3 regions of the Gilliamella sp. Nev3-1 genome follow, and region 1 is predicted to be linked to each of the others. Evidence: riboswitches for the same ligand, from Rfam matches in the RefSeq annotation. Region 1 holds a riboswitch; each other region holds the start of a gene.
What was found. A riboswitch is a leader RNA that binds a small molecule or an ion and turns the genes downstream of it on or off. The one in region 1 is predicted to bind thiamine pyrophosphate.

Region 1 (10,764 bases):
AGAATTAGTACCTATTTACCGCCAATTTTTATAACAGCGTAGCGCCGTTTTGACTATGTTAAATGGCTTATTTTGAATGATTTTGTATGCAAAATCTTGCATTTTCATAATGGTAAATAATTTTTGAGAAATCAAACGGCTCACCAGATGAGGTATAAAATATTTCTTCAACGCAAAGAGCAGGATCCCCCGCTTGTAACCCAAGATATTTTGCTATGTTTGCATCAATTTTGATGATTTGAAAATATTTATCAGAAAAACCAATATTGATATTGTAATTTTCTTGAATGTAGCTAAAAATTGAACGTTCAACAATGTCTGTATTTAAATAACAAATAAGCTTTTTGCGATAATAGGACTGTTCTAAGCAATATAATTTATCATCAACATAACGTAATCTTTTTACAAAATAAACATCTTCACAATCATCACATTGTAGGTTTTCTTTCACTCTTGCACTGGGTTTGATAATGTCAACATTAAACACTTTAGATGAACCATATACATCATCTAAATCAACAGTAAAGCCATGGCTTTGTAAAAAACTGAGGTAGCCTCTTTTTTTGCGCTCACGAACAAAAATACCGCTACCTTGCACTTGATAAATAACGCCTTGTCGTTCCAGACAATTGAGCGCTTTAATAATTGTGCTACGACTCACCTGATACTGATTAATCAACCCTTCAATATTAGCAAGTTGAGTACCTTTAGCTAATTGTTGCTGATAGATCGTCTGTTTAATTTTTTTGGCAACATCTTGATATTTAATCATTGATATATCTTTTTATTGAATAAGCAATTTAACTATTATTTTATACAGGTTAGGTTAACTTTTAAATTAAATGATGTAAAAAGTCGATCTAGATCACAAACAATATAATTGTTAATTAACAATTTTGAAATTGCCTATAAAATAATCTTACTGAATTGCTTTTAAGGAGTTTATGGATGTCATCAAAAATTAGAGATTATAACAAGCTAGCTGTTGATATTTTAAATGAGTTAGGTGGTGAGAAAAATATTGTTACCGTTTCTCGCTGTGCAACACGCCTTCGCCTTGTTACCCAACATACACCAGATCACGCAAAAGAAAACATTGCTAAATTACCAGGCGTGATTACCGTTGTTGAAAAAGGCGGTCAAATCCAAGTGGTTATTGGTACGCATGTTGATAAAGTCTATAACGCTTTTACTCAACTCGTTAATACTGATAACAAAATTGAAGTAGAAAATGATAGCAACATATTAAATCGCATCATTGCAACAATGTCGGCTGTATTTGCCCCGTTTGTCTATATTTTAGCCGCATCAGGAATTTTGCAAGGTATCTTGATTTTACTTAAATTGGTCTGCCCTGAGCTAGAAAAGACTGGAACTTTTGAGGTGTTCAATTTCATCTCTTGGGCGCCTTTTGTCTTTTTGCCAATTTTTATTGCCATTACCGCTTCACAGCATTTCCGTTGTAACTTATATATCGCCGTTGCTTGCTGTGCAGCACTGCTATCGCCGACATGGACTGAGTTTGCAAAACTAATAAGCGAGGGGCAAGAAATTGATCTATTTGGCATTGCACTATCGAAAACCACTTATGCCTCAACCGTTTTACCACCACTCTTTTTAGTTTGGTTACTCTCTTATTTAGAGCGCTTCTTAGAACCTCGCCTGCACAGTATTATAAAACCGGTGCTATTACCATTATTTAGTCTTGTCATTATGGTACCTTTAACATTACTTATTGTTGGTCCATTAACTGCCAATGGTGCACAATATATTGCTGATGGTTATAACTGGTTTGTTAATTTAGCTCCATCGTTTGCTGGTGGAATTATTGGTGCAGTTTGGCAAGTGTTTGTTATTTTTGGCGTGCACTGGGGGATCACACCGGTTATCGTTGAAAACTTTAAACAATATGGTCAAGACTCTTTCCAAGCATTTCAAACCATCGCCGTTATTGGTCAAGTCGGGGCAGCATTTGGTTTTTATTTAAAAACAAAAACTCAAGAGATGAAAGGCATTTCATTATCCGCTTTTATTACTGGCTTATTTGGGATAACCGAACCAGCTATTTATGGCGTTAACTTACGTTTTAAAAAGCCATTTATTTATGGCTGTATTTCGGCTGCTTGTGGTGGTATTGTGGCTGGTTTCTTTTCTCCTCACTACTTTGCTTATGCTGGTTTGCCTGGCCCTTTAACTATCGTCAATGCAATTAGCCCAAACAGCCCTAGCTCATTTATTGGTGTTGCAGTTGGGTCACTTATTGCTTTGGTGGGACCTGTCGTTTTAATTCAAATCTTTGGTACTGGTGAAACGAAACAAGATGAGTCTGTTATTGAAAATGATACGCCTAAAGTCTTGCTTGACGAGCTGGATATCACAAGCCCAATGACAGGACATGCTTTACCCCTAAGTGAAGTACCTGATCCTGCTTTTTCACAAAAATTAATGGGCGAAGGGATTGCGATTGAACCGACTGATAATCACGTCTATGCGCCTTTTGATGCCGAGGTAACTGCGGTATTTGAAAATTCTAAACATGCCATTGGTTTAACATTAGATAACGGCGTTGAGTTACTAATTCATGTGGGGATTGATACGGTTAATTTGACCAATAACGAGTTTGCATATCACGTTGAATTACACCAAAAAGTAAAAAAAGGTGATTTACTCATCAGCTTCAATCCTGAGGCAATTAAGCAAGCTGGCTACCCGTTAATCACCCCAATTATTATTGTTAATACCGATCAATACCAATTCATTTCATTAACGGATAAAACAGAAGTAACAGTTGATGATATCATATTTAAAATTAAGCAATAACAAGGAATCAAAAATGACTAAAAAACCATTTTTATGGGGCGGCGCTTTAGCCGCTCACCAATTTGAAGGTGGCTGGAACGAAGGCGGTAAAGGACCCAGCGTGGTTGATGTTATGACCGCTGGTGCTCATGGCGTTGCAAGACAAATCACCCAAGATATTGAACCCGATAAGTTTTACCCAAACCATACGGCCATTGATTTTTATCATCATTATAAAGATGATATCAAACTCTTTGCTGAATTAGGTCTTAAATGTTTACGCACGTCAATTGCTTGGACACGCATTTTTCCAAAAGGTGATGAGCTTGAGCCAAACGAAGAAGGCCTGCGCTTTTATGATAATGTTTTTGATGAACTCATTGCTCATGGCATAGAGCCTGTTATCACGCTATCACATTTTGAAATGCCATTACATATAGCTCGCCATTATGGTGGTTTTAGAAACCGTAAAACAGTGGAATTTTTTGAACGTTTTGCCACTGCGTGTTTTGAGCGTTATAAAAATAAAGTCAAATACTGGATGACATTTAACGAAATTAATAATCAAATGGATACCAGTAATCCTATCTTCTTTTGGACGAATTCGGGCGTCCAAGTTAAACCGGGCGAAAATCCGCAAGAAGTTCTGTACCAAGTTGCTCACTATGAACTATTAGCCAGTGCCAAAGCGGTGATTGCTGGTAAAAAAATCAATCCAGATTTTCAAATTGGTTGTATGGTGTCACATGTGCCAATTTATCCATATTCTTGTAACCCTGAAGATATGATGGCATCAGAAATCGCTATGCATCAACGCTTCTTCTTCCCTGATGTTCACGTTCGTGGCTATTACCCTGCATATGCATTAAAAGAGTTCGAACGTGAAGGCTATAAACTTGATATTACACAAGAAGATCTTGCTTATTTAAAACAAGGTACAGTTGATTACATTGGTTTTAGTTACTACATGTCAACGGTTGTAAAAGCAGATGCCAAAAATGACAATCGCGATAACATTGTTAACGGAGCGCTACCTAATGCGGTTGAAAATCCTTATATTAAAAGCAGTGACTGGGGTTGGCCTATTGATCCTGAAGGATTACGTTATACCTTAAACCGTTTATATGATCGTTATCAGTTACCATTATTTATTGTCGAAAATGGATTTGGTGCCATTGATGAGCTAGAAAATGGTAACCAAGTGCATGACAAACCACGCATTGAATACCTAGGTGCTCATATCAAAGCGATGCAAACCGCCATGGATTATGATGGTGTTGATGTGATGGGCTATACCGCTTGGGGGATTATTGATGTGGTGTCATTTACCACTGGTGAAATGAAAAAACGCTATGGTGTAATTTATGTTGACCGTGATAATGAAGGCAACGGTAGCATGAAGCGTTATAAAAAAGATTCTTTTGAATGGTATAAAAAAGTTATTAGCACCAATGGTGCAAGTTTAAAGTGATAATTATCCATTAATTGATAAATGATTATGAGGATGAATACAGGCTTTGCCTGCATCCTCTTTTTTTATAAGAAAAAAGCTTAAAATGGAAAAATGAGCTGTTTTTCAACTTGTGGATCGATTAACGTGACATGAAAACCAATTAACCGAACGCCACGCCCGTTACGACGTTCTAACCAAACTTTATGGGCTTGTTTAATTAAATCGGCCTTATCTAGTTTTGACCATACATGCTCTTGAGTGGTAAGTTGAAAATCATCGAACTTAAATTTGACACCCTGCCGAGCGATCGATAAATCAGAACGCACTTTACTTAATCGTTTTTCAAGCTCTTCAAATAATGAATCAAACTGTAATAAACACGCTTCCCAATGATGAATATCATCAACTAAAGTGCGCTCGACACCAACCGATTTGCGTTGCCTGTCATTACATACTTCTCTCTCATCAATACCTTGGCATCGTTCATACAAGACTCGCCCAAATTTGCCAAAATGGTTAAATAATTTAGTCACATCATAATTGACTATATCTTGGCAGGTAAATAATCCCAAATCAGCTAATTTTTTTTCAGTCACTTTTCCCACACCAGGAATTTTTTTTAAAGGGAGCTGTTCAATAAAGCCATCAACTTCATCAGGTGTTATCACATATTGACCATTAGGTTTATTCATGTCAGAAGCGATTTTGGCAAGAAACTTCAGTGGAGCAACACCAGCCGATGCGGTTAACTCAAGTTCCTTAAAAATAGCTTGGCGGATATCTTGCGCAATCAAAGTTGCCGAGCCGTGACATAGTTTACAATCAGTCACATCAAGATAAGCTTCGTCAAGTGATAGCGCCTCAATCGCTTGGGTATACCGCTTAAATATTTGGTGGATCTGGTTTGATACTTCTTTATATACCGCATGCCTACCGGGTATAATTTTAAGATTGGGGCACAGTTTTATAGCTTGTGCCATTGACATTGCACTGTGCACACCATATTGGCGTGCTAAATAATTGGCAGTAGCCACCACACCGCGCTTACGAGGATCGCCCCCCACCGCAATAGGCACATTACGATAACGGGGATTATCTCTCATTTCAACAGCGGCATAAAAACAATCCATATCAACATGAATAATTTTTCGCATAAACGGTATTACGGCAAATAAAATATAACTGTATAAATATACAATATCACACCTTAAGTGGCAGTGTAAACACCGACGATAGCTACTTTTCTAATTTATCAAAATCAATTAACCCTTTTTTATCATAAGGATCACCAACCCAACGGATCGATTCATGGAAAATTTCCGATTAACTAAAATTTTTTCAGTAACATATAAGCTATCACTTAATCCAGTAAAAACTAATCATGTGTGAATTACGTTTTATGTGCTAAATTTTCGATTGACATAGTTTGATAATGGTTTGTATACGTTGATATTCACGCTAGCAATAACCAAAGCAGAAAACACAGTTCAAGTCAGTGTTTTCTCGTTTCTTACTAATATATTCTGGGATAGTATTTGATAAACATCTTCGTCGTGATCATAAATAAAAATATATAGCGGTAAAGCACAAACAAATAAGTGAAAAATAAGCTATCAGAGCTAAGTACTAACCAACTAAACTTATGGCATGTATGTCCATTTTGCATAAATAATTAATTAATGTTGTTAATAATTAAGGTAATTTAATCTAAATAGATTAATTAAACCTTAAGCGTTGACCAACAAAATAGAGATAGTGCAATTTATAAACATCTAATTAATAAATTTGTAATTAATCAATTAATCGTAATTTTTTAACTCAATAAAATCACAATTCACTTAATATTGAATAATAAAATAGGCAGGTAAAAGTGTTATTTCCAAGCTTCAACCCTTTTTAAGAATAATTAAAACCCAACATTTTTGCAATTTCGTTATGTTTAGATTGTGCAAGCTGTGTTGGTAAATCGTTAAAAACAATGTTGCCATTATCAACCACCAAACAACGTGAAAAATAATTAAGTGAATCATCAAGATAGTGTGATACCATCATTAAAGTTAAATTGAAATCATCACAAATTTGATCGACTAACGCCAACATTTCAAAACGCAGAGCTTGATCGAGCGCTGAAAATGGTTCATCTAACAATAAAACAGGGCGATGCTGAATTAAACAACGCGCTAATGCCACACGTTGCCGTTGCCCGCCTGAAAGCTGATTAGGATAACGATTGTTAAAACCTGCTAAACTAACCTTAACTAGTATATCTTCTATTGTTTGCCGTTCAGATGCATTCAGTTTTAAACAAGGTTTTATACCTAAACCAATATTTTGCTCAACGGTTAAATGGTTAAATAAATTGTTACGTTGAAATAAAATCGAAACGGGGCGTTTGCCTGGCAAGGTGCGAGTCATATTTTGATGATTAAGTAAAATTTGCCCCGAGTTTGGTAAAACAAATCCAGCAATCAAATTTAACAAGGTACTTTTACCAGCACCACTGCGTCCAATAATGACGACTTTTTCTTTTGCTGCAATTTTGATATTAAAATGCATTTTAAAATTATCGTAATGATAATTAATTTGATTTAGTTCGATCATAATCCATCACAACCAATAAACTAAAAGATAATATTAACAATAATGCGGCCGTTACGGCACTTTCTTTATAATGATAACTTGATATTTGTTCATACAAATAATACGGTAATGTGGTCACTGATTTCCCACCAAATAAAGCAATAATACCAAAATCACCCAATGATAATATTGCAGACAGAGCAAAACTCTGGATAATTAATCTTTTTAGTGCTTTATATTCAATCAAATAAAAGTGAAAAAAGCCATTAATATTAAGTGATTGACTTAATTGCCAATAGCGCGATACAACATCAAACATAGGTACAGCAAGATTTTTCAATATAAAAGGCAATGCCATTAAACCATTACATAGCATAATTAAAAGGCAAACAACGATAAAACTATGCGCAAAGGGAAATAATAATAAAAATAGACCTGATGAAAATACCATGCTGGGAATAATTAAAATTAGCGATCCAACTAACATTAATTGGTTGCTCCACTGTATTTTGTGATTAATTAACAAACGGCTATTAGTATAAAGTAATAACAATGCTAGCAACATGGCAATAGTAGCTGAGCCAAAAGCAATTAATAATGAAAACATAACTGCCTGTTGAAAAGACGCAGTTAAAAATGACCATTGAAAAAAATATCCCCCTCCAATGAGTAGGGTCATAATCGGTAGCAAAATAAATAACCCACCAGTAACAATAATAATCATATATAAAAAGGCTAAATGATTTGAAACAGGCAAACGGTAACTTTGCCTAACATAGCATGTATTAGGTTTTTGATGGTGGTTATTATTATGAGTAAATTTTTGCATCAAGCAAATAAAACAAACACAACAAATAAACTGTAAACAAGCTAAAAGCACAGCCTGAGCTAAATCTAAATCACGAATAGATTGATAAATGGCGACTTCAAATGTTGTATATTTTGGTCCACCTCCTAGCGCTAATACGATCGCAAAGCTAGAAAAACACAGCATAAAAATAAGCGCAGCCATCGGGAACAGTTGCCGACGCAGTAATGGCCACTCAATCAATTTAAAGTAAGTAAAACTTGAAAAGTTTAATTGTGCAGCTAGCTGTTTGTGTTCAACTGGTGCACTATTTAACGTTCGATAGAATAGACAGCAAGCATACGGAAAATTTAAAAATACATGTGCAAGTAAAATGCCTGTTAACCCATAAATCGATGTCATAAAAGGCACCCCAAAATAACCGAAAACAGTCGCTAATAAGCCCTGTTTACCATAAACCGACAACAACCCAGTGACTACAACAAGTGTCGGTAAAATAAAGGTAATTGGCATAATGCGCAATAATAATCTTTTACCTAAAAAATCAATCATCGACAAAGCTTTAGCCATGATAATTGCCAATAATACAGATAATAAAGTCGATAATGTTGCTTGAAATAAAGTTATCCAAATAACATGTAATAAATACTCATCAAAATAGACGACTAAATTATTAAATTTAATCGCAGTCAAACAAAGCGCAAAGAGTGCTGCGCCTAATATCATTAAGATCAGGCTAGCAGCGCTAATTCCTGGGAGTAATATTCTTAACTTCGACATTAGGTAAAATAAAACTACTTGCTAATGGCAGACTGCCATTCTCGTACCCACGTTTTTTGATTATGTTCAACTTGCTTTGCATCAAACTCAAGCGCTTTATTTATAGGCTTAACTTGCTTAAAAGCTTCAGGTAACGATGTATTAATAATAGGGTACATGGTATTTTTCTCAGCAAATTGACGTTGCACATCGGGGGTCAATAAATATTGCAAAAAAGCCCGTGCTAATTCGGGTTGCTGACTATATTTAGTAATACCAGCAACTTCAACTTGACGATAATGCCCTTCATCAAAAATAGCCGCAGCATAACGATAATCATTATCATTCATAATATGAGCAACAGGTGAAGTGCTATAGCTAAGCACAAAATCAGCTTCACCCTTTAAAAATAGCCCATAAGCTTCACTCCAGCCCTTAGTTACTGTCACGGTGTTTTTAGCTATTTTTTGCCATGCTGATGAGGCATCATCACCATAAATATTCTTTATCCAAAATAATAAACCTAACCCCGGAGTGCTGGTTCTAGGATCTTGATAGATAATCTTCCAGTTGGCTTTATTATCAACTAATTCATGCATAGAGCGTGGTGGATTGCTGATTTTTTGTTGATTATAAATAAAAGCAAAATAGCCAAAATCATAAGGCACAAAATCATCATCCCACCAGTTGGTATTTAAATTATCGGGTTTATTGATTTGGTGAGGAATAACAATATTGGCTTGTTTAGCCTGTTCTAAAAGATTATTGTCTAATCCCAAAACAACATCGGCATTGGTCTTATCGCCCTCAAGACGCATTCGATTTAAAATCGATACGCCATCGCCTAATGTAACAATCTCAACTTCGCAACCACACTGCGCTTCAAATCCCTTTTCAATTTCCCGCCCTGGCCCCCACTCAGAAATAAAAGAGTTGTAGCTATACACAATCAAGGTAGGTTTTATGTTGGTAGCATTTGCAATATTTGCCATAAAAAGTGCAGATAATACCAAAGATAATAACAATTTTTTACAAAACATTTTGCCTCCAAAATAGCAAATAAAAGACAAAAGGTTTGAGTAGGTATAATAACTCAAATCCCTCCGCTGGCATGATCCAGTTCAGGTTCGACGGGTTACGCTAATCTAACGCTAACATTCTCAGCCCCACTGGGCACCCCGTTGAGAACATTGACTAGTGTAGTGTTTAGGATTATGTTTGTAAACAACCAAGCAAATAAAGCATTGTGAGCGAAACAACAAGAAATTAAAATAACCATTGATTTTATTGTTTTTTTTTATGATTTTGCTTTAAAACAAAAAAGACACTTACTACGCTGAATGCTCGAAAACGAATCGATATCAATTTTTCATCAGCTTATCCATAACGTAACAAGCTACGGTGGTGTTAACACTTTCTAACTCTGAATAAATAATAATAACCTTTGGCTTTTATAAAATGTGAATGCGCTATCAATAAAAAAACAGTCAGAAAAAGGATTGATTTTATTGATGTTTAAATAATACTTTTACGCCAGCATTAAAAACATATGCTGACTGTACAAACGCACTTAACGTTAGCTCGCTTGGCGACTTAAACTAACTAACGTTGAGCATTATGCGTTAACAGCTTTACCTTTTATTTATGTCAAGTTGCATATTCTTTTATATAAGAATTAAGAAGTCAGTATTAAGGGTGAACGCACATACCATAATTGATACTAGAAACAAAATTTGAATTTGGATTTTTTACTTTACCATAGCCCGAGTCTACGAAGAAATCGCTATCGCTAGTCCAGTAGAGGTCGTTCTTGAAGCCGGCATTACTAAGCAAAGACCCCCACTCGGTTATAAAGCCAGCATCAACATGACGTAATAACGTATTATAATCTGATGATTGGGGTAAGGCACCATCTATTCCATTTCTACAAGGAAAATCGTCGCGAGGGCGAGGGTTGGGACGACACTTCGCATTGGTCAGATCTTCTACTTTTGGCATACGATAATTTATCGCACTACACCATGCGGTTTGCTCTGATTGGTTACCTTCTCTACCACCACGGTGGACAAACCAGTGCTTCAACACAAAACCATATTTTACAATCTCTTCATTATGTCTATTTCTACCCACTAATTCAAATGTTTGTGGTAAACTTGGCTTAGAGACTGGAACTGGATTATCAGAATTTATCTGAGTATCATCGGCAAATGGACCGTTTAAAGTGACGCGTACAAATACTTTTGCTTCTAACTGTGGTTCACAGGGAATCACACTCACACTCGAACAAGCTTCATGAACCCAAGAATCATTCGCTGTTATTTTGGTTACAGTGGCAGTAATTCCTTCGTGTGTAATGGGTGTATTC
Region 2 (10,764 bases), on a different contig from region 1:
GGGTAAAAGTAGAAAATATTGCTGAAATAGCTAAAGCAGGTGCAGATATGTTTGTTGCTGGCTCCGCCATATTTAGCCAGCCTGATTATAAAACCGTCATTGATGCCATGCGTAAAGAGTTAGCAGGAGTGATACATGAATAAACTAAAAGATATTCAAGCAATCGCATTTGATTTAGATGGTACATTGGTTGATAGTGTGCCGGGACTGGCACTGGCTACACAAAATATGTTGGCAGAGTTGAATTTACCAACGATCAGCAATGAGCAGATCAAAAATTTCGTTGGTAATGGCATTGATATCATGCTAGAACGCGTTTTTAAAGCCATTACTATTGAGCCATCAAAAGAACAATTTGCCAAAGCCAAGATATTATTTAACCAACATTATGATAAAGTTATTGATGTCGAAACTAGGCTGTTTCCGAATGTTAAAGAAACTTTAAAAGTGCTTTATGATAATCATTATCCACTTGCATTAGTGACCAATAAGCCAGCCCAATTTTTACCTGCATTACTAGCGTCACTAGGCATAAAAGAGTTCTTTTCGCTAGTACTTGGCGGTGGCGATGTGATCAAATTAAAACCACACCCAGCTCCTTTGTATCAAGTAATGGCGAAATTTGGATTGTTTAGCGATCAGTTACTTTTTGTTGGTGATTCGAAAAACGATATCACTGCTGCGCAAAATGCTAACTGCCCAACTGTTGCCTTAAGCTATGGCTATAACTATGGCGTTTCAATTGCTACTAGTAATCCCGATTTTTTATTTGACGATTTTAAAGATATATTAACAATTCTACCTCAGCCAAAAGCTGATGCAAAAAAATAATGAGTATAAATTAGGAAGAAATTATGAGTAAACCGATTGTATTTAGTGGCGCTCAGCCATCAGGGGAACTAACACTTGGCAACTACTTAGGTGCTTTAAAAAATTGGGTGTCTTTGCAAAACGAATATGATTGCGTTTATTGTATTGTTAATCAGCATGCAATTACCGTACGTCAAGATCCAAACAAATTACGTAAAGCCACATTAGATACACTAGCCCTTTATTTAGCTTGTGGTATTGATCCGCAAAAAAGCACTATTTTTGTACAATCGCATGTGCCTGCACATGCAGAGTTAGGCTGGGCTTTAAATTGCTACACCTATTTTGGTGAGCTTAGCCGTATGACGCAATTTAAAGATAAGTCATCACGCCATTCAGAGAATATCAATGCAGGGCTATTTGATTATCCTGTACTTATGGCTGCTGATATTTTACTCTATCAAGCAAACTTAGTTCCTGTTGGTGATGATCAAAAACAGCATCTTGAATTATCGCGTGATATTGCTATGCGTTTTAATGCGCTTTATGGTGATATTTTTACTGTTCCCGAGCCGTTCATTGCCAGGGTTGGTGCGCGCGTTATGTCATTGCAAGAGCCGACTAAGAAAATGTCCAAATCAGATGAAAACCGTAATAATGTGATTGGTTTACTCGAAAATCCAAAAGATATTGAGAAGAAAATCAAACGTGCAATGACTGATTCTGATGAGCCACCAGTAGTACGCTATGATGTTAAAAATAAAGTTGGTGTTTCAAATCTACTTGATATTTTAACTGGTGTGACAGGTAAGCCTATTGCCGAGCTTGAAAAAGAGTTTGAAGGTAAAATGTATGGTCACCTCAAAACAGAAGTTGCAACGCAAGTCATTGATATGTTAACTACCTTGCAAGCTAAATATCATGAGTATCGTGACGATGAACATTATCTATTTTCAATCATGCAAGATGGAGCTGAAAAAGCACGTTCAAAAGCCGAGCCAACGTTGAAAAAAGTCTATGATGCAATCGGGTTTGTATAATTGCAAAATCAATAACAGATTGCGACTAAAAAATGAATGATATGCAATGGCTTTAATATACTAAGTAAATGGATAATGGTTAAAGCCATCTAAATATATAGGCTAGTTATGAAGATTATTATTCTTGGTGCAGGACAAACAGGTAGTGCACTTGCGGAATATCTTGTTACCGAAAAACAAAACGATATTACTGTGGTGGATGAAGATCATGATAGATTGCAATCGCTACAAGAGCGTTTTGATTTACAGGTAATTTGTGGAAAATCATCCTATCCTCAGGTATTAGAAAGTGCTGGCGCTGAATCGGCCGATATGCTTGTTGCTGTAACTAACTCTGATGAAGTCAATATGATGGCCTGCCAAATTGGTCATGTCTTATTTAGTATTCCACAAAAAGTGGCTCGCATTAGAGCGCCTGAATATAATGATGAAAATTATCCTTTTTTCAATAAAGACTGTATTAATATCGATCATATCATTGCCCCAGAAAATCTTATCACCAATCATATAAGTCAATTAGTTCAATACCCTGGCTCATTGCAATTTGCTTCTTTTTATGATAACCGAGTGTGTCTAGTGGCGGTAACGGCTTATTATGGCGGTGCTTTAGTTGGCAGTGAATTATCCGAGCTCAAAGAACATTTACCTCATGTTGAAGCGCGAGTGGTTGCTATTTATCGTAAAAACCGCTTTATTCGTCCGCTTGGCTCAACCTTGGTTGAAGCGGGAGATATGGTGTATTTTATTACGCCACCAGTTAATATCAAAGCTGTAACCAGCGAACTACAACGATTAGAAAAACCTTATAAGCGAATCATTATTAGTGGTGGTGGTAGTGTTGCTGTCGCTTTAGCAAAGCGTTTGGAAAATGATTACCAAGTCAAGTTAATTGAACGCAATGCTGAGCGAGCCGAACTCATTGCCGAGCAACTGGTTAATACCACAGTGTTGCATGGTGAGTCATCTGATCAAGAATTACTTTCACAAGAGCAAGTTGAGCTTACCGATCTTTTTATTGCAGTCACAGGTGACGATGAATCCAATATCATGTCATCTATGCTTGCCAAAAGAATGGGCGCAAAAAAAGTGATCGTACTAATTCAACGCCAAGCCTACCTTGAATTGATTAATGATAGTGTGATTGATATCGCAATATCGCCACAACATGCCACCATTTCAGAACTATTAAGTCATGTAAGACAAACTGGTATGGTTAAAGTCGTTTCGCTAAGGCAAGGCGAATCTGAAATTATCGAAGTGGTTGCCAAAGGCAATAATGATACATCAAAACTGGTGGGCAAAAATATTAATGGCTTAAAACTGCCTTCAGGTGCAACAATTGGAGCTGTTGTTCGTGGTGAAGATGTGATTATTATTAATACTGATTTGATGATAGAAGATAATGATCATCTAATCATCTTTTTGCCAGACAGAAAGGCAATAACAGATATTGAAAAGTTATTACAATAGTTTGTTAAAAACTGATAGTCAGTTCATAATGGATGAACAAATTTTGACTCGGGGTGTTTTTTGTTTTGACAAAAAACTGAGATTTTACCCGTTGAACCTGATCTGGGTTATGCCAGCGTAGGGAAGTCTAAGCCATCTTAGCTTTAATTTGGCAAATTCTTCCCAATATTTTAGTTCTAAAATAACAGGGAATAAATATGTTAGAAAACAAACCATTTCAATTAGTACAAGCAACTCCTTTTATCTATCATGTAAAACAACAAAACCCATTAGTGCATTGTATTACAAATGATGTGGTGCAAAATTTTACCGCAAATGTGTTACTCGCTATTGGTGCATCACCAGCAATGGTTATTGCCAAGCAAGAGGTGGAGTCATTTATCACCATTGCGGATAGTTTATTGATTAATATTGGCACCATTCACAGTAGCACAGCCAAAAGTATGTTGTTAGCAACAATCCAAGCTTTGCAAACACAAACTCCATGGGTGCTTGATCCTGTCGCTGTGGGGGGGGCGCTTAATTATCGAACTGAAATTGTATGTCAATTACTATCATTAAAGCCAACAGTCATACGCGGTAATGCATCAGAAATATTAGTACTAAATGGTGAAAATGGATCATCGAAAGGACCTGATGGTCAAAACTCAACGACATCTGCTGTACATGCAGCCAAAGCACTTGCACAAAAATATCAAACGATTGTTGCAATGACGGGGGATATTGATTATATCACTAATGGCAACATCTTATATAGCATCACTGGTGGCGATATTGCTTTAACAAAAGTAACAGGAACAGGCTGTGCACTATCTGCTATGGTAGCTGCTTTTATTGCCAATTCATCAGATCCTTTATCAGCTACCGCCTCAGCTTGTTTTATGATGAAAAAAGCAGGTCAACTTGCCAATAAACAGCAAGGATTAGGTACCTTTGCGGTATCACTACTAGATCAACTATCTCTGTTTAATTCATTGCATCAATAAGGAACAAGATGAAAAAGCAATTAGATTTAACTCTTTATTTAGTCCTTGATCCATTATTATGTGGTGGTATTAGTGGCATGGTAAATACCACAAAAATTGCTGTTTCTAATGGGGCAACTGCAGTACAGTTAAGATCTGAACATAAGTTTAGCGGTAAAGATTGGTATTATGCCGCATTAGCATTGAAAGAAGCGCTGAATGAAACACCCGTACCACTGTTTATTAATGATCATGTCGATATTGCTTTAGCGGTTGACGCCGATGGTGTACATATTGGACAAAGTGATCTTCCTGTTGATGTTACTCGTCAATTAATTGGTAGAGATAAATGGTTAGGGTTTTCGATCGCTAATCGACGTCAACTTGATAGCGTTCCATGGCATAAGGTCGATTATATTGGTATTGGTCCTATCTTTCCAACCGCAACGAAAAAAGATGCAGCAGTAGCACTGGGAACCGAACAATTAATTGAACTAATAGAACTAAAGCAATGTCCTGCTGTAGCTATTGGCGGTATTGATGAAAATAATGTGACTAACGTTATTCAAACAGGTATCGACGGCGTTGCTGTGGTTTCAGCTATTTGTGGTAAACAAGATATTGAGCAAGCGACGTTATCGCTCATTACTCAAATCAGGAAGGCTAAATAGGGCATACATTATGACAACAATTGCATTAACCATTGCTGGGTCAGATCCCAGCGGTGGCGCAGGAATTCAAGCCGATTTAAAAACTTTTTCGGCACTCGGGGCTTATGGCATGTCAGTTATCACTGCATTAACGGCACAAAGCACACGAGGGGTTGATGCGGTATTAGCCATTACCCCTGAATTTGTTGCAGCTCAATTCAATACGCTATATCAAGATATTCAAATTAATAGTGTAAAAATGGGAATGCTAATGAATAAAGAGATAGTCATAGCAGTTCACCATCTTCTTATCACAAATGCTATTCCTGCTATCGTCTTAGATACTGTAATGATAGCTAAAGGAGGACATCCCCTGCTCAAATCTGATGCCATAACTGCTATTCGTGAGTTATTATTACCCTTAGCAACCATTGTTACTCCTAATATTCCTGAAGCAGCAGCACTACTTGATTGTGGTGAGGCCAAAAACGAAGATGATATGCAAAAGCAAGGGGATGAATTACTCAAATTGGGTTGCAAAGCGGTTTTAATGAAAGGCGGGCATTTGTCAGGTAGTCAAAGCCCTGATTATTTGATAACCCAAGATAATGTAATAAGAATAACTTCTCCACGAATTCAAACTAAAAATACTCACGGAACAGGTTGCACACTATCTGCAGCAATTGCCGCATTATTACCCAAATATAATTTAGTAGAAGCTGTAATGCAGGCTAAAAATTATTTGCAAGGAGCCATTAGCCATGCTGATAATTTAAATATTGGTAACGGAATTGGCCCAACACACCATTTTTACCGTTGGTGGTGACAGCACAATAAATAGTCTAAAAGGGATTTAAGTTGTCAGCTATTACATATAACAACAAATCCCATATTTCAACTAATGCAAATCTTTTGCTTCACTTGTGCTACAGGTAAGTGTTCCTTTTTTTCCTTGTTCATCTTCAAAATAATCAGCCCAACAACTTTTCATTGATAAATCAATTTTTTTTATTAGCTCAATTCTACTGCCATTATAAGAGCAACTAACATAATAAGGTTCAACATCAGCTTTAAAATCGACTTCCCATATTAACTCATGTTTCTTACCTTCAACCCATCCTTTTGCTGGTTTTAAACTGACCTTTCTAGAAGGCTTACCGTGATAAACAATCATGCTACTAAACGATATAGTTAAACTATTTATATCATCAGAAACCTCCCACCCATTAGGCCTGTTTTCAACTTCTTCTTTAGCCTTGATGTTTTGTGGGCAATCAATTTGATAGGCATTAACAAAAAAACTGCACCAAACCAAGCCATAATAGCTAGAGTAACACTCAATATTTTCCTTTTCATATTATCTATCCTTCTAACAATTACCTATTAATAAAAAGATAAAAGTATTCTAAGATTTCAAAAAATCATGCTAATATCTTAAATAAAAACAATTATAATTATTTATAAGTCATTAAGCTATTTTCACCATGTTATCTAAATTAAACGAGTTTTTTATTATTTCTGTTTTGGAGTAAGTTTTTAGCAAGATAGCATAACGGAGATATCGCCAAAAAAGCTCTATACCATAAAATAAGACTCATCACTATCATACAAAACTCAAACTAAAAATATCCACGATACGGATTGCACACACTTTACCAAAATTGCAGTATTATTTCCCCAATGTAGCAATCTAGAAGAAGCCATAAAACATTTGCAAGGGGGCAATTAATTTAACCATTGGCAAACGTATTGAGCCTACACATTATTTTTATCAATGATGGTAATAAATAAATGATTAGCATTAAGTTGATTTAAGACGTTTTATATAATTCTATGAAAAGTATTATTAGAACATTAATGTAACTATCCCCTAAAATAGTACAGCAAAAAAGTAGAAAATTCTCTATGATACAAGTAAAGGGGATTTAATTATGAAAAAAATGACTGAACATCAAATCATCGCTATTTTAAAAGAAGCTGAAGCGGGTATTCCCGTTAAAGAACTGTGCCGTAAATATGGCATGGGTAATTCAACTTTCTATAAATGGCGAGAAAAATACAGCGGAATGGAAACGTCGGATATCAAACGCTTAAAGGAGCTGGAGGCTGAAAACCGCAAGCTTAAACAGATGTTTGCCGAACTGAGCTTAAGATCCCAGCTTCAGGAAGAAATCATAAAAAAGCTTTAGTGCCAACAGGGGCACGTAAAACGTGGGCACAGCAACTACAACAAAATCATTCAGTTACTATTGCTATGAGTTGTGCCATTGTTGGTTTAAGCCGTTGTGCTTACTATTATCAAGCTAAGTTACAGGATGATTCGGTGATTGTTTCGGTGTTGAATGCTATCACAGACCGGCATTTACGCTGGGGCTTTCCTAAATGTTTTAATCGTATCAGAAAGCTCGGCTATCAATGGAATCATAAACGGGTATATCGGGTGTATTGTGAATTAAAGCTTAATCTCAGGGTAAAGCGTAAAAAACGCATTCCTCCACGATGCTCAGAAAGATTATTAGTCCCCAATAAACAAAGTGACTGTTGGTCAATGGATTTTATGAGTGGCAGTAGCCGTAATCAACGTCGCTTTAGGACATTCAATGTCATCGATGACTTTAATCGTGAGGCATTAGGTATTGATATTGCAGTAAGCTTACCGGCAGGGAGAGTTACCCGTTACTTAGATAAACTGGCCGAATATCATGGGTATCCATTAAAAATACGGGTCGATAATGGGCCAGAATTTACAGGAAAAACCTTTATAAACTGGGCTAAATCACATGATATAGCCATTGATTATATCCAGCCCGGTAGCCCTTATCAAAATGGTTATATTGAACGATTTAATCGTACCTATCGTACTGAAGTGCTCGATTTATATCTTTTTAACAACTTAGCGCAAGCAAGGAGAATAACCGAAGAATGGTTAACGATTTATAACACCGAAAGACCGCATGAGGCATTAAATAACATGACACCGCTCGAATATAAAATATTAAAACAGGCAGCTTAATTTTCTACGTGAGTTGTGTACTAAGTTTGGGGTATTTACATACAGTTTCTATTTCACCACAAGCTTCATCATCGTGCTTTTTCTTTTCTAATGCAGCTATTTGGCTATCATTGAGTTCAATACCTTCCTGAGCCGCTTTTTCTTCTAAAGCATGTAAGCATTTTTTGAAATTCTCAAGATTATGTCTTAACCAAACAGAGCACACGCCACTTCCTGAAATAAAAACACCTTGCTTACGAAGCTCATTGCTTGTTCTATGCTGACCATGAGCAGGATAGTCAATAGCATAACGAATAATGGCTTGTTCCGTTGGGTCATCAACGCGATTTTTGAGATTTAGTGTCCGTCTACTCTTTAATATTAAAGAGTCTAAACTAGCTTCTTCAACGAGTTCTTTATAACGATAAAACGCATCTCTTGATACTCCCATCACTTTACAAGCTCTAGACACGTTCTGAAGTTCTTCAGTTAAATTTAATAAGCCTACTTTATGTTTTATGATTTGATTGTTAGTATGAAGCATGAACGTTACCTCTTGTTGTTTTGATTGTAGATTTGACACCTAATATCAAAACTGGTAATGCTCTCTTTTTCAAGCCCTTTGTCCGATTAAGTCGGAACTAATACACTACATAATATGGTTACTCTATTTTTTCATGAAATCCTTTGCCATAAAAAACTAAACTACTGTTACCTCTTGGTACTGAGTAATGAAATTGCTGGCGTATAGTTTTATTCTGCTGATGTAAATTATTTTCATATTCAGCAAGTTTATGCGCCAATAATAATTTCGCTAATCGCTTATTGGCATGTTGGCTTCGTTCGGTCTGTACTTTGACACTAATACCCGTTGCGATATGTGTTGCACGAACGGCAGATTCGGTTTTGTTGACATGCTGGCCGCCAGCGCCCGATGATTTCATCGTCGTAAATTCAATAGTACTATCCATTATTTGTGAAGGGTTTTGTAAGCAGGTAGTGCCTATAAACCAATTTTTACGTTTATGTGCTGGTCGATATGGGCTTTGGCAAATCCATTGTACGGTTCCAAGCCAACGCTGTATTAATTGATCACACTGTAAGCCTTCAATTGAAATAAGCACTGAACGGAAAGTATTGGGCTTATCGCCCAATACGCTTTCGACTATTTCGGTTGTTACTGATAATTTACTTGCTTCATTTAGAAATTGCGTTACGGCTTTCGCAACAGCTAAAGTGCATTCAGCAGGCCCTTTGGCAGATGAAAAACAGAGCAATGCCATTAATGACCTCCTTGTGTTTTATAATTCAATATTGGAGTAAGTTGTGCGATCACTTTAACAATGTTTGCTTGTTGCATCGATTCAATTACACTCTCAATTGATTTATAAACTTGTGGCGCCTCTTCAAAAATTAAGCTGCTATCTTCACAAATGACACGGCTCCCCAATTTGGTTCGTTTAAGTTCTTGCATTGAATAGCGGTTATCTAACTTGCCTTTACAGTCGACCCGACGCCATTTACGCCCCGCACCATGGGCTAATGACATAAGAAGATTTTCATGCTGTATTGGCTTAACTAAATAACTATAATCCCCACGCGATCTGGGTACAATCACTAATTCATCTGTTGCTGAAGAGGCGCCTTTACGATGTAACCAATACGCCTGCCCAGTGAACATGACTTTTTCGAGAAAATTATGACAACCATTTAGCACTTCACCCCCTTGTGTATTTAGGTTTGCCATTAATCTTTCAGCGACAATTTGACGATTTAATCTAGCAAATGCTATTGCGTTATCGTGCTTAGCTAGATAGTCTAATGCTTCAGGATTGTTTTCAAGTAAACCTTGATTACCAAAACGCGATAATTGATTTTGTAAAATCGCATGACCTAATCCTCTTGAACCACTGTGCACTAATAAAAACAACTTCTTAGCATTGAGTTGGTAATCATTAAATAACGACTCATCACAAATTTTACTGACCTTTTGTAATTCAGCAAAATGGTTACCACCACCAATTGTACCAAGATTGTATTTATGATGAGTATTTGACTGATCAATATTACCAATTTGCCGTTCCAATTTATCAATACTCAATTTAGCTATATTGATTTCAGTTTGCCAAAAACCCATACCACAACCAATATCACTGCCAATTAAAGTTGGGTAGATGATTTCACGGCTTAAATAAGCTGCTCCAATAGGGTAGCCTTTTCCCGGATGAAGATCTGGCATGCCCACAACTTTAACCATATTCGGCAAATTAGCGGTTGCCAGTAGCTGTTCAATAGCCACGCCTTCAATCCATGTGTTTTTTGATGCAATATATGATGCTTTGTCAGATAGCACCTGTATAGAATTGTCCATATATCAATCCATATTAATCAATATTATTGTTATACCCTGATGATGTATAAAGACAAATTTTTTGAAAAAATTACATGTAAAAAACGTTATAAATTAAAATAATACATATAAAATTCAGCTTTGCACTTAACATTGATTTGATCACAACAGTTAATTATTGTTAATCCAAAACAACGCTTACTTTAACAATGTAAAGCAAAATTATCTTTAAGTATTGGGTATAGGTTATATTGGCAGGCTAAGATCAGCAGAATGAATTGAAGTAAAAATGAGAAGTGTTACTACTTAATTATTTTGCGATAAGCCTGCAAAGGTTAGTTAAACAAATCATAATCAATTCTCCTTTGCAGTTAATAATGGTGAGTATCATAGTTATTTTTTTATGAGATGTAAATAGTAGGCGTGAAGAATTTTAATTAATAAAACAACATAAAAAGTAAAATTTTAGCCTTTTATCCTTGAGATA
Region 3 (10,764 bases), on a different contig from region 1:
CTTATCATTGCATTTATCATTTGGATTGAAGCCTTTTTTTGGTGGCCTTTTGTGGTGTTTGTTTTTCAAAATCAAACAATACAACGGCGTTATTTTAAAATTCAAACTATTTTCGATAAATTATTAGGTACCATTTTAACTACATTAGGCGTAAAAGTTGCTTTCGGACTTTAAGTTACTCTAATGTTGTGAACTCATATTTACTTTCAAGCACCTGTTTACCTGAAAAGTTTTGATAAAAAGACTTTCTTTTTTTGAATATTCGATCGTTAATTGTTAAACTGATAATAGTTTAGCTTTTATAATCGATTACTTTTATTTACCGATTATACATTCACTGGACACTGATTTTTTTATTCGACAGGCTAATTGAAAATGGATAAATTATTACAATATGGTCGAGAAGTTCTTGAACTAGAGTTACAAGAAGCGGAAAAGTTACCTAATCGGCTTGGCAAAGATTTTATTAATGCATGCCAACTTATCTTAACCACCAAAGGTAAGGTTGTTGTTTCAGGTATTGGGAAATCAGGACATATTGGGAAAAAAATTGCTGCATCGTTAGCAAGCACGGGCAGCCCCGCTTTTTTTATGCATCCTTCGGAAGCATTGCATGGCGATTTAGGCATGGTAACAGCCAATGATGTGGCTATTTTAATTTCTTATTCCGGACGGGCAAAAGAATTTAATATTATTCTGCCGATCCTCGCTACAATGAATGTACCCGTAATTGCAATTACGGGCGGAGTTGATTCGCCATTGGCTAAATCAGCTCAAGCTATTTTAAATATCTCGATAGAAAAAGAAGCATGCCCAATGGGATTAGCGCCAACATCAAGTTCAACCAACACATTATTGATGGGTGATGCGCTAGCGATTGCTGTAATGCGAGCTCGAGGCTTTAGAGAAGAAGATTTTGCTCGCTCCCACCCAGCAGGTAGTTTAGGTGCTAAATTACTTAATCATGTCAGAGATGTGATGCGAACAGGCGATCGAATACCTAAAGTTCCACAAACAGCAACGGTTCTTGATGCTATGCTAGAATTAAGTCGAACAGGTGTAGGTTTAGTTGCAATCTGTCAGAATAATAATAAAATAATTGGAGTATTTACCGATGGCGATTTACGTCGGTTATTATTGAAAAATGGTACATTACAAGATAGTATTTTGGATGTTATGACCAGCCCAGGATACCTTATCCCTGATAATTGGAAAGCGGTTGAAGCATTAAAATCCTTTAATGATCACAATATTACCGCTGCACCAGTCGTTAACAATGAGGGTGAATTAGTCGGTGCTTTAAATATTCATGATTTGCATCAAGCTGGTATTAGCTAAAACTATTAATAAATACCTATTGCCAAAAGGTGCTATCTATTGAGATAATTACCGACCTAAATTTTTGTCGTTAGACGGAGATCAAAGGAAAAGTTACACAATTGAATTTTGTATGATTTTTAATCAACTAAAATTGATGTTGTGTTGTATATTTTAACCAAAATTAATAGATGATGAAACTACAATGGCAGAAAAGCGAAATATCTTTCTAATTGGCCCTATGGGGGCAGGAAAAAGCACAATAGGCCGACAAATTGCGCAACAGTTAGGCATGGATTTTTTTGACTCAGATCAAGAGATTGAGAAACGTACTGGAGCCGATATTGCATGGATTTTTGACCTAGAAGGAGAAGAGGGATTCCGTGCCAGAGAAGAAAAAGTCATTAACGAATTGACTGAAAAACAAGGCGTAGTTCTGGCAACTGGTGGTGGTTCTGTCTTATCAAAAGAGACACGCAACCGATTGTCAGCACGTGGAATTGTTGTTTATCTTGAAACAACCATTGAAAAGCAAATGGCAAGAACACAAAAAGATAAACGCCGTCCATTACTGCAAGGTGGTAACACACCTCGTGAGCTTTATGAAGAACTTGCAGGTGAACGTGAACCTCTTTACAAAGAAATTGCCGATATTACCATTAAAACTGATGAACAAAGTGCCAAAGGTGTTGCCAGTTATATTATTGATAAAATAGAACAGATTTAAGCAACTTATTTTGGATGTAATAGCTATTAATGAAGTAATAAACCTTTTTATAGGTTAAGGAGTAAGTATGCGTGTAGATAAAGATGACCGTTATATTTTAGAGCAACCGAGTAAGGACTCTACGCCTTCATTAAAGTTGCTAAACCTTCTTCAAAATTTTCCAAAGAAAAAATTAGTTATCTTCGGTTCGGTAGCCATTATTTTTCTATTATTGCTTGGCTTGATTATTTTTTACTCTTCTCGCAAAAATGAAGTAACAGCATTAACATCACCTACCGTTAATGATGTTACGACAACAGAAGAAACTAACAGTTTGATTTCAAATGGGCAAAGTGGCGCAGTTGTTAATGGATCTCAAACTGAAAGTTCTGATAATACAGATGATAGTTTAAGCTCAATAGATAATCTAAATTCTGAGGTTAAGGGACACTCTAATACTATTACAACACAAAATAGAAGAACTAACGCTAGTATTTCTAATAATATAAATATTTCACAATCAACTAATACTAAGAAAAATAATAATGATCATGATAAGAAAACAGTTAATCGTAAAGAAGAAAAAGCTGATTTAGGAAAAAAAATTAAAATAAGTAATGATCATTATGTTATTCAGCTAAGTGCATCCAAATCAGTTGAGGGGTTGAAAAAATTTATTAAACAAAACAATATAACTAATTACCATATATATAAAACTGAATATAGTTCAGGAACGTGGTTTATTTTAGTAAAAGGTGATTATTCATCAGCTAATGAAGCACGTAAAGCTATTAAATCTTTACCATCAGCACTCTTAAAAGATAAACCATGGGTTAAATCGGGTGCGGTTGTTAATAAAGAAAAAATAGAAAAATAATAAGTAATATCGTTTATTTATCCAATCAACGACAAATAGGAGTATCCGTTGAAGAAGCAACGAGCCTTTTTAAAATGGGCTGGAGGAAAGTATGAGCTTGTGGACACAATCAAACGGTATCTTCCAGAAGGCGATCTATTGATTGAGCCTTTTGTCGGAGCTGGTTCTGTGTTTTTAAATACAAACTACGAAAACTATATTTTAGCGGATATCAATCAAGACTTAATTTCACTATATACCTTGTTACAATCAACTCCAGATCAATTTATTCGTGATCTCAGATTGCTTTTTACTACTCAAAATAATCAACCTGATGCGTTTTATCAGCTTAGAGATGTATTTAATCATAGTAAAGATCGATATTTTAGATCATTATTATTTGTTTATTTAAACCGACATTGTTATAACGGCCTATGTCGTTATAACAATAGTGGATTATTTAATGTGCCATTTGGGCGTTATAAAACCATTTATTTTCCTGAAAAAGAACTTTATTTTTTTGCAGAAAAAGCACAAAAAGCGAAATTTATTTGCGCACCTTATCATGAGGTCATGAAGAAGGCAGAAAGAAATTCGGTTATTTATTGTGATCCGCCCTACATACCCCCAAATCAATCAGTAGGGTTTACAGCTTATTATTCAAATATTTTTGGATTTGAAGAACATAAAAACTTGTCGAAATTGGCTGAAACTATAGCATATAAAAAGAATATACCCGTGCTAGTATCTAATCATTATACTGATTACACAATGACTCTTTATAGCAAAGCAAGCGAGCTTTATCGCGCAGAAATGCGTCGTTCAATTAGCTGTGCAGGTGAGGGTCGTAAAAAAATTGATGAGATTTTAGCTCTCTATAAAAAGTCATAATCAGGCTTGAATATAAAATGGGTTATCATGAGGTAGGTTATGAAAAAATTTATTATTGCTCCATCAATATTGTCAGCTGATTTTGCGCGCCTTGGTGAAGATGCGCAAAAGGTCATTGACGCCGGAGCCGATGTTATCCATTTTGATGTTATGGATAACCATTTTGTACCTAATCTAACAATGGGGGCGATGTTTTGTAAAGCACTGCGAGATTATGGCATTAGCGTACCTATTGATGTGCATTTGATGGTATCCCCTGTTGAAGAGCTAATAGCCTCATTTGCTAAAGCTGGTGCTACTAATATCTCTATTCATCCAGAAGCGACGATTCATTTAGATCGCTCATTACAATTAATTAAAGATCATGGTTGCACGGCAGGTATTGTATTAAATCCAGCCACTCCGCTGGATTATTTAGATTATGTCATGGACAAAATTGATATTATTTTGTTGATGAGCGTTAATCCTGGCTTTGGGGGGCAATCTTTTATTCCCGCAACCTTGAAAAAATTACACCAAGTTAAACAACGTATAATTGCATCAGGATTAAATATTCGTTTAGAAATTGACGGTGGGGTAAAAGTAGAAAATATTGCTGAAATAGCTAAAGCAGGTGCAGATATGTTTGTTGCTGGCTCCGCCATATTTAGCCAGCCTGATTATAAAACCGTCATTGATGCCATGCGTAAAGAGTTAGCAGGAGTGATACATGAATAAACTAAAAGATATTCAAGCAATCGCATTTGATTTAGATGGTACATTGGTTGATAGTGTGCCGGGACTGGCACTGGCTACACAAAATATGTTGGCAGAGTTGAATTTACCAACGATCAGCAATGAGCAGATCAAAAATTTCGTTGGTAATGGCATTGATATCATGCTAGAACGCGTTTTTAAAGCCATTACTATTGAGCCATCAAAAGAACAATTTGCCAAAGCCAAGATATTATTTAACCAACATTATGATAAAGTTATTGATGTCGAAACTAGGCTGTTTCCGAATGTTAAAGAAACTTTAAAAGTGCTTTATGATAATCATTATCCACTTGCATTAGTGACCAATAAGCCAGCCCAATTTTTACCTGCATTACTAGCGTCACTAGGCATAAAAGAGTTCTTTTCGCTAGTACTTGGCGGTGGCGATGTGATCAAATTAAAACCACACCCAGCTCCTTTGTATCAAGTAATGGCGAAATTTGGATTGTTTAGCGATCAGTTACTTTTTGTTGGTGATTCGAAAAACGATATCACTGCTGCGCAAAATGCTAACTGCCCAACTGTTGCCTTAAGCTATGGCTATAACTATGGCGTTTCAATTGCTACTAGTAATCCCGATTTTTTATTTGACGATTTTAAAGATATATTAACAATTCTACCTCAGCCAAAAGCTGATGCAAAAAAATAATGAGTATAAATTAGGAAGAAATTATGAGTAAACCGATTGTATTTAGTGGCGCTCAGCCATCAGGGGAACTAACACTTGGCAACTACTTAGGTGCTTTAAAAAATTGGGTGTCTTTGCAAAACGAATATGATTGCGTTTATTGTATTGTTAATCAGCATGCAATTACCGTACGTCAAGATCCAAACAAATTACGTAAAGCCACATTAGATACACTAGCCCTTTATTTAGCTTGTGGTATTGATCCGCAAAAAAGCACTATTTTTGTACAATCGCATGTGCCTGCACATGCAGAGTTAGGCTGGGCTTTAAATTGCTACACCTATTTTGGTGAGCTTAGCCGTATGACGCAATTTAAAGATAAGTCATCACGCCATTCAGAGAATATCAATGCAGGGCTATTTGATTATCCTGTACTTATGGCTGCTGATATTTTACTCTATCAAGCAAACTTAGTTCCTGTTGGTGATGATCAAAAACAGCATCTTGAATTATCGCGTGATATTGCTATGCGTTTTAATGCGCTTTATGGTGATATTTTTACTGTTCCCGAGCCGTTCATTGCCAGGGTTGGTGCGCGCGTTATGTCATTGCAAGAGCCGACTAAGAAAATGTCCAAATCAGATGAAAACCGTAATAATGTGATTGGTTTACTCGAAAATCCAAAAGATATTGAGAAGAAAATCAAACGTGCAATGACTGATTCTGATGAGCCACCAGTAGTACGCTATGATGTTAAAAATAAAGTTGGTGTTTCAAATCTACTTGATATTTTAACTGGTGTGACAGGTAAGCCTATTGCCGAGCTTGAAAAAGAGTTTGAAGGTAAAATGTATGGTCACCTCAAAACAGAAGTTGCAACGCAAGTCATTGATATGTTAACTACCTTGCAAGCTAAATATCATGAGTATCGTGACGATGAACATTATCTATTTTCAATCATGCAAGATGGAGCTGAAAAAGCACGTTCAAAAGCCGAGCCAACGTTGAAAAAAGTCTATGATGCAATCGGGTTTGTATAATTGCAAAATCAATAACAGATTGCGACTAAAAAATGAATGATATGCAATGGCTTTAATATACTAAGTAAATGGATAATGGTTAAAGCCATCTAAATATATAGGCTAGTTATGAAGATTATTATTCTTGGTGCAGGACAAACAGGTAGTGCACTTGCGGAATATCTTGTTACCGAAAAACAAAACGATATTACTGTGGTGGATGAAGATCATGATAGATTGCAATCGCTACAAGAGCGTTTTGATTTACAGGTAATTTGTGGAAAATCATCCTATCCTCAGGTATTAGAAAGTGCTGGCGCTGAATCGGCCGATATGCTTGTTGCTGTAACTAACTCTGATGAAGTCAATATGATGGCCTGCCAAATTGGTCATGTCTTATTTAGTATTCCACAAAAAGTGGCTCGCATTAGAGCGCCTGAATATAATGATGAAAATTATCCTTTTTTCAATAAAGACTGTATTAATATCGATCATATCATTGCCCCAGAAAATCTTATCACCAATCATATAAGTCAATTAGTTCAATACCCTGGCTCATTGCAATTTGCTTCTTTTTATGATAACCGAGTGTGTCTAGTGGCGGTAACGGCTTATTATGGCGGTGCTTTAGTTGGCAGTGAATTATCCGAGCTCAAAGAACATTTACCTCATGTTGAAGCGCGAGTGGTTGCTATTTATCGTAAAAACCGCTTTATTCGTCCGCTTGGCTCAACCTTGGTTGAAGCGGGAGATATGGTGTATTTTATTACGCCACCAGTTAATATCAAAGCTGTAACCAGCGAACTACAACGATTAGAAAAACCTTATAAGCGAATCATTATTAGTGGTGGTGGTAGTGTTGCTGTCGCTTTAGCAAAGCGTTTGGAAAATGATTACCAAGTCAAGTTAATTGAACGCAATGCTGAGCGAGCCGAACTCATTGCCGAGCAACTGGTTAATACCACAGTGTTGCATGGTGAGTCATCTGATCAAGAATTACTTTCACAAGAGCAAGTTGAGCTTACCGATCTTTTTATTGCAGTCACAGGTGACGATGAATCCAATATCATGTCATCTATGCTTGCCAAAAGAATGGGCGCAAAAAAAGTGATCGTACTAATTCAACGCCAAGCCTACCTTGAATTGATTAATGATAGTGTGATTGATATCGCAATATCGCCACAACATGCCACCATTTCAGAACTATTAAGTCATGTAAGACAAACTGGTATGGTTAAAGTCGTTTCGCTAAGGCAAGGCGAATCTGAAATTATCGAAGTGGTTGCCAAAGGCAATAATGATACATCAAAACTGGTGGGCAAAAATATTAATGGCTTAAAACTGCCTTCAGGTGCAACAATTGGAGCTGTTGTTCGTGGTGAAGATGTGATTATTATTAATACTGATTTGATGATAGAAGATAATGATCATCTAATCATCTTTTTGCCAGACAGAAAGGCAATAACAGATATTGAAAAGTTATTACAATAGTTTGTTAAAAACTGATAGTCAGTTCATAATGGATGAACAAATTTTGACTCGGGGTGTTTTTTGTTTTGACAAAAAACTGAGATTTTACCCGTTGAACCTGATCTGGGTTATGCCAGCGTAGGGAAGTCTAAGCCATCTTAGCTTTAATTTGGCAAATTCTTCCCAATATTTTAGTTCTAAAATAACAGGGAATAAATATGTTAGAAAACAAACCATTTCAATTAGTACAAGCAACTCCTTTTATCTATCATGTAAAACAACAAAACCCATTAGTGCATTGTATTACAAATGATGTGGTGCAAAATTTTACCGCAAATGTGTTACTCGCTATTGGTGCATCACCAGCAATGGTTATTGCCAAGCAAGAGGTGGAGTCATTTATCACCATTGCGGATAGTTTATTGATTAATATTGGCACCATTCACAGTAGCACAGCCAAAAGTATGTTGTTAGCAACAATCCAAGCTTTGCAAACACAAACTCCATGGGTGCTTGATCCTGTCGCTGTGGGGGGGGCGCTTAATTATCGAACTGAAATTGTATGTCAATTACTATCATTAAAGCCAACAGTCATACGCGGTAATGCATCAGAAATATTAGTACTAAATGGTGAAAATGGATCATCGAAAGGACCTGATGGTCAAAACTCAACGACATCTGCTGTACATGCAGCCAAAGCACTTGCACAAAAATATCAAACGATTGTTGCAATGACGGGGGATATTGATTATATCACTAATGGCAACATCTTATATAGCATCACTGGTGGCGATATTGCTTTAACAAAAGTAACAGGAACAGGCTGTGCACTATCTGCTATGGTAGCTGCTTTTATTGCCAATTCATCAGATCCTTTATCAGCTACCGCCTCAGCTTGTTTTATGATGAAAAAAGCAGGTCAACTTGCCAATAAACAGCAAGGATTAGGTACCTTTGCGGTATCACTACTAGATCAACTATCTCTGTTTAATTCATTGCATCAATAAGGAACAAGATGAAAAAGCAATTAGATTTAACTCTTTATTTAGTCCTTGATCCATTATTATGTGGTGGTATTAGTGGCATGGTAAATACCACAAAAATTGCTGTTTCTAATGGGGCAACTGCAGTACAGTTAAGATCTGAACATAAGTTTAGCGGTAAAGATTGGTATTATGCCGCATTAGCATTGAAAGAAGCGCTGAATGAAACACCCGTACCACTGTTTATTAATGATCATGTCGATATTGCTTTAGCGGTTGACGCCGATGGTGTACATATTGGACAAAGTGATCTTCCTGTTGATGTTACTCGTCAATTAATTGGTAGAGATAAATGGTTAGGGTTTTCGATCGCTAATCGACGTCAACTTGATAGCGTTCCATGGCATAAGGTCGATTATATTGGTATTGGTCCTATCTTTCCAACCGCAACGAAAAAAGATGCAGCAGTAGCACTGGGAACCGAACAATTAATTGAACTAATAGAACTAAAGCAATGTCCTGCTGTAGCTATTGGCGGTATTGATGAAAATAATGTGACTAACGTTATTCAAACAGGTATCGACGGCGTTGCTGTGGTTTCAGCTATTTGTGGTAAACAAGATATTGAGCAAGCGACGTTATCGCTCATTACTCAAATCAGGAAGGCTAAATAGGGCATACATTATGACAACAATTGCATTAACCATTGCTGGGTCAGATCCCAGCGGTGGCGCAGGAATTCAAGCCGATTTAAAAACTTTTTCGGCACTCGGGGCTTATGGCATGTCAGTTATCACTGCATTAACGGCACAAAGCACACGAGGGGTTGATGCGGTATTAGCCATTACCCCTGAATTTGTTGCAGCTCAATTCAATACGCTATATCAAGATATTCAAATTAATAGTGTAAAAATGGGAATGCTAATGAATAAAGAGATAGTCATAGCAGTTCACCATCTTCTTATCACAAATGCTATTCCTGCTATCGTCTTAGATACTGTAATGATAGCTAAAGGAGGACATCCCCTGCTCAAATCTGATGCCATAACTGCTATTCGTGAGTTATTATTACCCTTAGCAACCATTGTTACTCCTAATATTCCTGAAGCAGCAGCACTACTTGATTGTGGTGAGGCCAAAAACGAAGATGATATGCAAAAGCAAGGGGATGAATTACTCAAATTGGGTTGCAAAGCGGTTTTAATGAAAGGCGGGCATTTGTCAGGTAGTCAAAGCCCTGATTATTTGATAACCCAAGATAATGTAATAAGAATAACTTCTCCACGAATTCAAACTAAAAATACTCACGGAACAGGTTGCACACTATCTGCAGCAATTGCCGCATTATTACCCAAATATAATTTAGTAGAAGCTGTAATGCAGGCTAAAAATTATTTGCAAGGAGCCATTAGCCATGCTGATAATTTAAATATTGGTAACGGAATTGGCCCAACACACCATTTTTACCGTTGGTGGTGACAGCACAATAAATAGTCTAAAAGGGATTTAAGTTGTCAGCTATTACATATAACAACAAATCCCATATTTCAACTAATGCAAATCTTTTGCTTCACTTGTGCTACAGGTAAGTGTTCCTTTTTTTCCTTGTTCATCTTCAAAATAATCAGCCCAACAACTTTTCATTGATAAATCAATTTTTTTTATTAGCTCAATTCTACTGCCATTATAAGAGCAACTAACATAATAAGGTTCAACATCAGCTTTAAAATCGACTTCCCATATTAACTCATGTTTCTTACCTTCAACCCATCCTTTTGCTGGTTTTAAACTGACCTTTCTAGAAGGCTTACCGTGATAAACAATCATGCTACTAAACGATATAGTTAAACTATTTATATCATCAGAAACCTCCCACCCATTAGGCCTGTTTTCAACTTCTTCTTTAGCCTTGATGTTTTGTGGGCAATCAATTTGATAGGCATTAACAAAAAAACTGCACCAAACCAAGCCATAATAGCTAGAGTAACACTCAATATTTTCCTTTTCATATTATCTATCCTTCTAACAATTACCTATTAATAAAAAGATAAAAGTATTCTAAGATTTCAAAAAATCATGCTAATATCTTAAATAAAAACAATTATAATTATTTATAAGTCATTAAGCTATTTTCACCA

Region 2: it holds a riboswitch for thiamine pyrophosphate, as region 1 does, so the genes downstream of both, thiM (hydroxyethylthiazole kinase) here and thiB (thiamine ABC transporter substrate binding subunit) in region 1, are expected to answer to the same signal.
Region 3: it holds a riboswitch for thiamine pyrophosphate, as region 1 does, so the genes downstream of both, thiM (hydroxyethylthiazole kinase) here and thiB (thiamine ABC transporter substrate binding subunit) in region 1, are expected to answer to the same signal.

The regions. Positions count from the first base shown of each region.
Region 1 covers NZ_LZHN01000059.1:49,967-60,730, reverse strand. Annotated here, with positions in the region: gene A9G40_RS08760 (GntR family transcriptional regulator) at 68-772, opposite strand; gene A9G40_RS08755 (glucose PTS transporter subunit IIA) at 949-2,820, shown strand; gene A9G40_RS08750 (6-phospho-beta-glucosidase) at 2,834-4,270, shown strand; gene dinB (DNA polymerase IV) at 4,351-5,406, opposite strand; gene thiQ (thiamine ABC transporter ATP-binding protein ThiQ) at 6,149-6,853, opposite strand; gene thiP (thiamine/thiamine pyrophosphate ABC transporter permease) at 6,831-8,420, opposite strand; gene thiB (thiamine ABC transporter substrate binding subunit) at 8,435-9,439, opposite strand; TPP riboswitch at 9,480-9,590, opposite strand; gene A9G40_RS08725 (hypothetical protein) at 10,089-10,764, opposite strand, start outside.
Region 2 covers NZ_LZHN01000012.1:2,644-13,407, reverse strand. Annotated here, with positions in the region: gene rpe (ribulose-phosphate 3-epimerase) at 1-143, shown strand, start outside; gene A9G40_RS02910 (phosphoglycolate phosphatase) at 136-831, shown strand; gene trpS (tryptophan--tRNA ligase) at 855-1,850, shown strand; gene trkA (Trk system potassium transporter TrkA) at 1,959-3,320, shown strand; TPP riboswitch at 3,360-3,461, shown strand; gene thiM (hydroxyethylthiazole kinase) at 3,518-4,306, shown strand; gene thiE (thiamine phosphate synthase) at 4,315-4,956, shown strand; gene thiD (bifunctional hydroxymethylpyrimidine kinase/phosphomethylpyrimidine kinase) at 4,967-5,761, shown strand; gene A9G40_RS02880 (STY0301 family protein) at 5,834-6,250, opposite strand; one part of gene A9G40_RS02870 (IS3 family transposase) at 6,867-7,110, shown strand; one part of gene A9G40_RS02870 (IS3 family transposase) at 7,110-7,948, shown strand; partial or broken gene A9G40_RS02865 (helix-turn-helix domain-containing protein) at 7,992-8,471, opposite strand; gene prfH (peptide chain release factor H) at 8,590-9,210, opposite strand; gene A9G40_RS02855 (RNA ligase RtcB family protein) at 9,210-10,298, opposite strand.
Region 3 covers NZ_LZHN01000004.1:1,262-12,025, reverse strand. Annotated here, with positions in the region: partial or broken gene A9G40_RS00760 (LysE family transporter) at 1-174, shown strand, start outside; gene gutQ (arabinose-5-phosphate isomerase GutQ) at 376-1,338, shown strand; gene aroK (shikimate kinase AroK) at 1,523-2,044, shown strand; gene A9G40_RS00745 (SPOR domain-containing protein) at 2,112-2,900, shown strand; gene A9G40_RS00740 (Dam family site-specific DNA-(adenine-N6)-methyltransferase) at 2,949-3,770, shown strand; gene rpe (ribulose-phosphate 3-epimerase) at 3,810-4,487, shown strand; gene A9G40_RS00730 (phosphoglycolate phosphatase) at 4,480-5,175, shown strand; gene trpS (tryptophan--tRNA ligase) at 5,199-6,194, shown strand; gene trkA (Trk system potassium transporter TrkA) at 6,303-7,664, shown strand; TPP riboswitch at 7,704-7,805, shown strand; gene thiM (hydroxyethylthiazole kinase) at 7,862-8,650, shown strand; gene thiE (thiamine phosphate synthase) at 8,659-9,300, shown strand; gene thiD (bifunctional hydroxymethylpyrimidine kinase/phosphomethylpyrimidine kinase) at 9,311-10,105, shown strand; gene A9G40_RS00700 (STY0301 family protein) at 10,178-10,594, opposite strand.